2 regions of the Streptomyces sp. NPDC093261 genome follow, and region 1 is predicted to be linked to the other one. Evidence: riboswitches for the same ligand, from Rfam matches in the RefSeq annotation. Region 1 holds a riboswitch; the other holds the start of a gene.
The links. Region 1 has a riboswitch for S-adenosylmethionine ahead of thrC (threonine synthase). Riboswitches for the same ligand answer to the same signal wherever they lie in the genome.
Positions count from the first base shown of each region.

Region 2: it holds a riboswitch for S-adenosylmethionine, as region 1 does, so the genes downstream of both, ACIP94_RS01880 (aminotransferase class V-fold PLP-dependent enzyme) here and thrC (threonine synthase) in region 1, are expected to answer to the same signal.

Region 1 is NZ_JBIVNO010000021.1:109,281-112,458, forward strand. Features, by position in the region: gene ACIP94_RS32085 (MoaD/ThiS family protein) at 106-381, opposite strand; gene thrC (threonine synthase) at 378-1,658, opposite strand; SAM riboswitch class I at 1,677-1,832, opposite strand; gene ACIP94_RS32095 (glucosyl-3-phosphoglycerate synthase) at 1,982-2,944, shown strand; gene ACIP94_RS32100 (trehalose-6-phosphate synthase) at 3,050-3,178, shown strand, end outside.
Region 2 is NZ_JBIVNO010000001.1:403,015-406,192, forward strand. Features, by position in the region: gene ACIP94_RS01875 (Lrp/AsnC family transcriptional regulator) at 1-17, shown strand, start outside; gene ACIP94_RS01880 (aminotransferase class V-fold PLP-dependent enzyme) at 72-1,433, opposite strand; SAM riboswitch class IV at 1,645-1,761, opposite strand; gene trpD (anthranilate phosphoribosyltransferase) at 1,892-2,956, opposite strand; gene ACIP94_RS01890 (cytochrome bc complex cytochrome b subunit) at 3,091-3,178, opposite strand, start outside.

The DNA of each region.
Region 1 (3,178 bases):
CCATGCAGAATTGCCCCCTCCGCTTCTCTCGCGGAGGGGGCAATTCGATGAACTCTCGGTGTTCGGCCCTACCGAGGGTAACGATCGCGTGGGGATGACCTGCCGTCAGCCTCCCGCCACCGCCGGGATGATGGAGACGCCCGCGCCGTCCGGGGTCGCCGTCTCGAGGCCCTGCTCGAAGCGGACGTCGTCGTCGTTGACGTACACGTTGACGAAGCGGCGCAGCTTGCCCTGGTCGTCCAGGACACGGGCGGCGATGCCGGTGTGGTTCTTCTCCAGGTCGGCGATGACCTCGGCGAGGGTCCCGCCCTCGGCCGCGACCTCGGCCCGGCCTCCGGTGTAGGTGCGCAGGATGGTGGGGATGCGAACGGTCACGCTCATGCGAGGCCAGCCTCTCGGAAGGAGTCCAGGGTCGGACGGATCGTCGCGGTGAGGCCGGTGCCCGCCACCGCGTCCAGGGTCTTGAGGCCGTCGCCGGTGTTGAGGACGACGGTCGTCTTCGTCGGGTCGAGCGCACCGCTCTCGACCAGCTTGCGGGTCACGCCCACCGTCACACCGCCCGCCGTCTCCGCGAAGATGCCCTCGGTGCGGGCGAGCAGCCTGATGGCGTCCACGATCTGCGCGTCCGTCACATCCTCCACGGCCCCGCCGGTGCGGCGCGCGATGTCGAGGACATAGGGGCCGTCCGCCGGGTTGCCGATCGCCAGCGACTTGGCGATGGTGTCCGGCTTCTGCGGCCGTACGACGTCGTGGCCCGCCTTGAACGCGGTCGACACCGGCGAGCAGCCCTCGGCCTGCGCCCCGAAGATCCGGTACGGCCGGTCCTCGACCAGCTCCAGCTTGATCAGCTCCTGAAGCCCTTTGTCGATCTTCGTGAGCTGGGATCCGGAGGCGATCGGGACCACGATCTGGTCCGGCAGCCGCCAGCCCAGCTGCTCGGCGATCTCGTACGCCAGGGTCTTGGACCCCTCCGCGTAGTAGGGACGCAGGTTGACGTTGACGAAGCCCCAGCCCTCGCCGGCCGGGTCGCCGATCAGCTCCGAGCAGAAGCGGTTCACATCGTCGTAGTTGCCCTCGATGCCGACCAGCTCGCCGCCGTAGATCGCGGCCATGACGACCTTGCCCTGCTCCAGGTCGTGCGGGATGAAGACGCAGGAGCGGAAGCCGGCCCTGGCCGCCGCGGCGCCCACAGCCCCCGCCAGGTTGCCGGTGGAGGAGCAGGAAAGGGTGGTGAAGCCGAAGACGCGCGCCGCCTCCAGCGCCTGGGCGACCACGCGGTCCTTGAAGGAGTGGGTCGGGTTGCCGGAGTCGTCCTTCACATACAACCCGCCGGTCACGCCCAGCTCGCGCGCCAGGTTGTCGGCCTTGACCAGCTTGGTCCAGCCGGGGTTCAGGTTCGGCTTGTCGGCGACGTCCGCCGGGACCGGCAGCAGCGGCGCATAGCGCCAGATGTTCGCGGGGCCCGCCTCGATCCGCTTCCGCAGTTCCTCGGTGTCGTAGCCCGAGAAGTCGTACGCGATCTCCAGCGGGCCGAAACACTCCTCGCATGCGAAGACCGGGCCGAGGGGCACCCGATGGCCGCACTCCCGGCAGGACAGGGCCGCGGCGGGTCCGAGGTTCACGGAGTCGGTGCTGCTTACAACTGTCTGCACAGCCATGTCAGGCGAGGCCCTTTCTCCTCATCTTCCTCACGACGCATCTCGCCGTGAGACGGATTTGGCACCTTCCCTAGCCGGGAGCCTCGCGAAGACGATCGCACTGATCTACGAGAACCGGCTGGAGGGTTGCCGGGGCTTCATCGGGCCGTGTCCCTCTGCCCCTCTGGATGAGCTGTATGCGGTTGTTTCACTGCTACGAGCGGCGGCGACCCACGACATGCGATGGTCACCGGCGTTGTTCAAGACTGTAACCGAAGGCCAGGACACTTGAGATAGTCGTCCGAACCGCGAGATGGATCACTCCATGGAAGGAGTCGCAGGCTGTGCTGGAAGAAGTCGAGCGCTGGCTGAGCACCCGCTCCTGGTCCGTGACCGATCGCCCACTCCACCAGATCCTGGCCGCCAAACGCGCCTCGGGTTCGTCGGTCAGTGTCGTGCTGCCCGCGCTCGACGAGGAGGAGACGGTCGGCGAGATCGTCGCCGTCATCCGCCACGACCTGATGCGGCAGGTACCGCTCGTCGACGAGATCGTCGTCGTCGACTCGGGCTCCACCGACCGCACCTCCGAGGTCGCCGCGGCGGCCGGGGCGACGGTGGTGCACCGCGACGCCATCCTGCCGCGCGTCCCGGCCGTGCCCGGCAAGGGGGAGGTGCTGTGGCGCTCCCTGCTGGTCACCCACGGGGACATCATCTGCTTCGTCGACGCCGACCTGAGGGAGTTCTCCTCGGACTTCGTCTCCGGGATCGTGGGCCCGCTGCTCACGGACCCGGACGTGGACCTCGTGAAGGCGATGTACGACCGGCCGCTGGCCCTGCCCGGTGAGACCGGCACGGCGGCGGGCCAGGGCGGCCGTGTCACCGAGCTGATGGCGCGGCCGCTGCTCAATATGCACTGGCCGCAGCTGGCCGGTTTCGTCCAGCCGCTCGGCGGCGAGTACGCCGCCCGCCGCTCCCTGCTGGAACGCCTCCCGTTCCCGGTCGGGTACGGAGTGGAGCTGGGGATGCTGGTCGACGCCCTGCATCTGGTGGGCCTGGACGCCCTGGCCCAGGTCGACGTCGGGGTGCGGCTGCACCGCCACCAGGACGGCCAGGCGCTGGGCCGCATGGCCGCGGCGATCTACCGCACCGCGCAGCTGCGGCTGGCCCGCGGCCATCTGGTCCGCCCCGCCCTCACCCAGTTCGAACGTGTCGAGGGCGGGTTCGAGCCACGGACGTACTCGGTGGACACGGCGGAACGGCCGCCGATGGCGGAGATCGCGGAGTACGCGAACCGGTGGGCGGCCTGAGGCCGGGCCCGGAGGACCGGGCCCCCGACGCCCCCGTTGTATACGGCTCCGCAGACGGCCGAAGGGAACGTTTGAGCGTTTTCCCCTCGGGCTAGGTTTCGTGGCATGGCTTCGAATGCGGCTTCCGTTCTGGTGGCGTCCAACCGCGGTCCGGTCTCATACGCGCTGGACGAGACAGGTCAGCTCACCGCCAAGCGCGGCGGGGGCGGACTGGTCTCCGGCCTGTCGGCGATC
Region 2 (3,178 bases), on a different contig from region 1:
TCGGGCTCGACAACTAGGCGCCGGGCCGGAACCAGGCGCCGGGCTCGACGGACGTCCACCGGCCGGGGGCCTCAGACCGCCGGAACACAGCGCCCGTCCTGTGTGCGATACGTCCACCGCGCGCCGTGCCGGACCAGCTCCGCGACCGCCCGCACGAACCGCTCCACATGCTCGTCGGGCGTGCCCGCGCCGAAGCTGACGCGGATGGCGTTCAGGGACCGCTCGCCGGGAGCGGCCTCGGGCGCGCCGCACTCGCCCTGGGTCCCCGGGTCGCCGCCCAGCAGGGTGCGCACCAGCGGATGGGCACAGAACAGGCCGTCGCGGACGCCGATGCCGTACTCGGCGGAGAGCGCGGCGGCGAAATGGGAGCTGTTCCAGCCCTCGACGACGAACGAGAGGACGCCGACGCGGGGCGCGTCGTCGCCGAAGAGGGAGAGCACCCTGACCTCCGGGATCTCGGCGAGTCCCTCCCTGACCTTGCGGATGAGGTACCGCTCACGGGCGACGAGCGCGTCGAAGCCCGCTTCCGTGAGGGCCTTGCAGGCCGAGGCGATGGAGTAGGCGCCGATCACATTGGGCGAACCGGCCTCGTGCCGCGCGGCGGTCTCGTGCCAGTCGACGTCCACTCCCCCGTCCGTGCGCCGGGTGACCCTGCGGCTGGCGCCGCCGCCCGCGAGGTAGGGCTCGGCCGCGCGCAGCCAGTCGGCGCGGCCGGCCAGCACCCCGGAGCCGAAGGGCGCGTAGAGCTTGTGGCCGGAGAAGGCGACCCAGTCCACGTCGAGGTCCGCGACCGACACGGGGTGGTGCGGGGCCAGCTGGGCGGCGTCCAGGACGATACGGGCGCCGTGCGCATGGGCGGCCGCCGCCAGCTCGCGTACGGGCCACAGCTCGCCGGTGACGTTGGAGGCGCCGGTGACACAGACGAGGGCCGGTCCGTGGGGGTCGCGGTCCGCGAGGGCGCGTTCCAGGGCCCGTACGGCCCCCTGCGGGGTGCGCGGGGCGTCGAGGACGGTGACCCGGGCGTCCCGCCAGGGCAGCAGCGAGGCGTGGTGCTCGGTCTCGAAGACGAGGACCTGGCAGTCGGCCGGCAGGGCGGCGGCGAGCAGGTTGAGCGAGTCGGTGGTGGACCGGGTGAAGATCACCTGGTCCGCCTCGCGGCAGTCGAGGAACTTTGCGACGGTCCGGCGGGCGTTCTCGAAGAGGTCGGTGGACAGCTGCGACAGATACCCGGCGCCGCGGTGGACGCTGCCGTAGTACGGCGCGTACGCCGCCACGTCGTCCCAGACCCGCTGGAGCGCCGGGGCGCTGGCCGCGTAGTCGAGCGCGGCGTAGGTGACGGTGCCGCCCGTGACGAGCGGGACGCTGACATCCCTGCCCAGAACGGGCAGCGGGGCGCAAACGTAGGGGTCGGCGGCAAGGGTGGAGACGGACATGGGTGCACTCCCGTGAAGGCAGAAGGGATCACCGCGCCGGAGGGCGCGCGCAAGGGCGCGGGCTCGCGTCGACGGCGCGGGAAAAGGGTGAAAAAGGTGAAAAGGGGATGCGGAGGCGGGGCTCTGCGGCCCTAGCGCATTCGCTTGCTCACGGAAGGCTCCCTCGAACGACCAGGACCCCTGGCCCCACGCTCATGCGAAGCGTGCGAGGGGTCCGCGCTTGCCGTGGACCTCGCTGCCCACGACCTGGTCTTCACCCGGGGCACCCCGCCACGGACGGAGGGTTGCCGGACAGCCGGCCGGGGCCGCATGGCTGTCGCTCATGACCTGGGCAGGACGCTACGCGACATGATCGGCCGGCCGCAACACGTGTCCGGATGCCGGGACATACGCCCTGTTTCCCGGCGGCATGCGAAAGGGGGAGCCCGGCCGCGCCGCGCTCCCCCTCGCCCTGGGGCTCATCGGTGGCTTGCGGCCACCCAGCGTTCCAGCGTTCGCTTCGCGGCGCCCGAGTCGATCGACTCCTCCGCCTTCTCCATCCCCGCGCGCAGTTGCCCGGCCAGGGGCGCCCCGGTCGGCTCCAGGGCCACCAGGGCCGCCGCCGAGTTCAACAGCACCGCGTCCCTGACCGGCCCGGTCTCGCCGTCCAGCAGGCGCCGCGCCACATCGGCGTTGTAGGAGGCGTCGGCCCCGCGCAACGCCTCGACCGGCACCCGCTCGATGCCGACGTCCCGGGGGTCGAAGGACTCCTCGGTGACCTTGCCGTCGCGGACCACCCACACCCGGGACGTGGAGGTCGTCGTCAGCTCGTCCAGTCCGTCGTCGCCACGGAAGACCAGGGAGGAGTTCCCGCGTTCGGCGAGGACCCCCGCCACGATCGGCGCCATCCGCGGATCCGCGACACCCACCGCCTGTGCCTTCACCCTGGCCGGGTTGGTCAGCGGGCCCAGCACGTTGAACGTCGTACGGATCCCGAGCTGCCCACGCGCCGCGGCCACATGCCGCAGCGCCGGGTGGAACCTCACCGCGAAGCAGATCGTGATCCCGGCCTCCTCGGCCACCTCGGCCGTCCGTCGCGGGGTGAGGTCCAGATTGATGCCGAGCTTCTCCAGCACGTCCGAGGAGCCGGACGCGGAGGACGCGGCCCGGTTGCCGTGCTTGACGACCTTCGCGCCCGTGCCGGCCACCACGATCGAGGACATCGTGGAGATGTTGACCGTCTTCGCGCCGTCGCCGCCCGTACCGACGATGTCGACCGCCGGACCCGGTACCTCGATCACATTCGCGTGCTCGTACATCGCCCGCACGAGCCCGGTGATCTCCTCGACCGTCTCGCCCTTGGCCCGCAGCGCGACGACGAAGGCGGCGATCTGCGCGTCCGTCGCCTCGCCGCGCATGATGCGGTCCATCGCCCAGGCCGTGTCGTCCACGCTCTGGTCGTGGCCGTCCAGCAGCGCGTTCAGCACCCGGGGCCAGGAACGGCCCGCCGCGGTGTCGCCTCCAGCGGGGTTCACAGCGCTCATAAGCCGCTCCTGGGTCGGTGTCCCGCTCGGGACACATTTCTCGAACAGGTCCACCCTATCCAGCCCAGGGCACGGCAAAGGGCCCCGTCCGGCATGGACGGGGCCCTTCGACCGTGGCGTGGCGCGCGCAGCGATCAGTGGTGGCCGTGGCCGCTCGTGATCTCCTTGTACTCCTCGACCGTGGGCTTGGGGATCTGGCTGTCCTCCCCGTAGTAGGCGTTG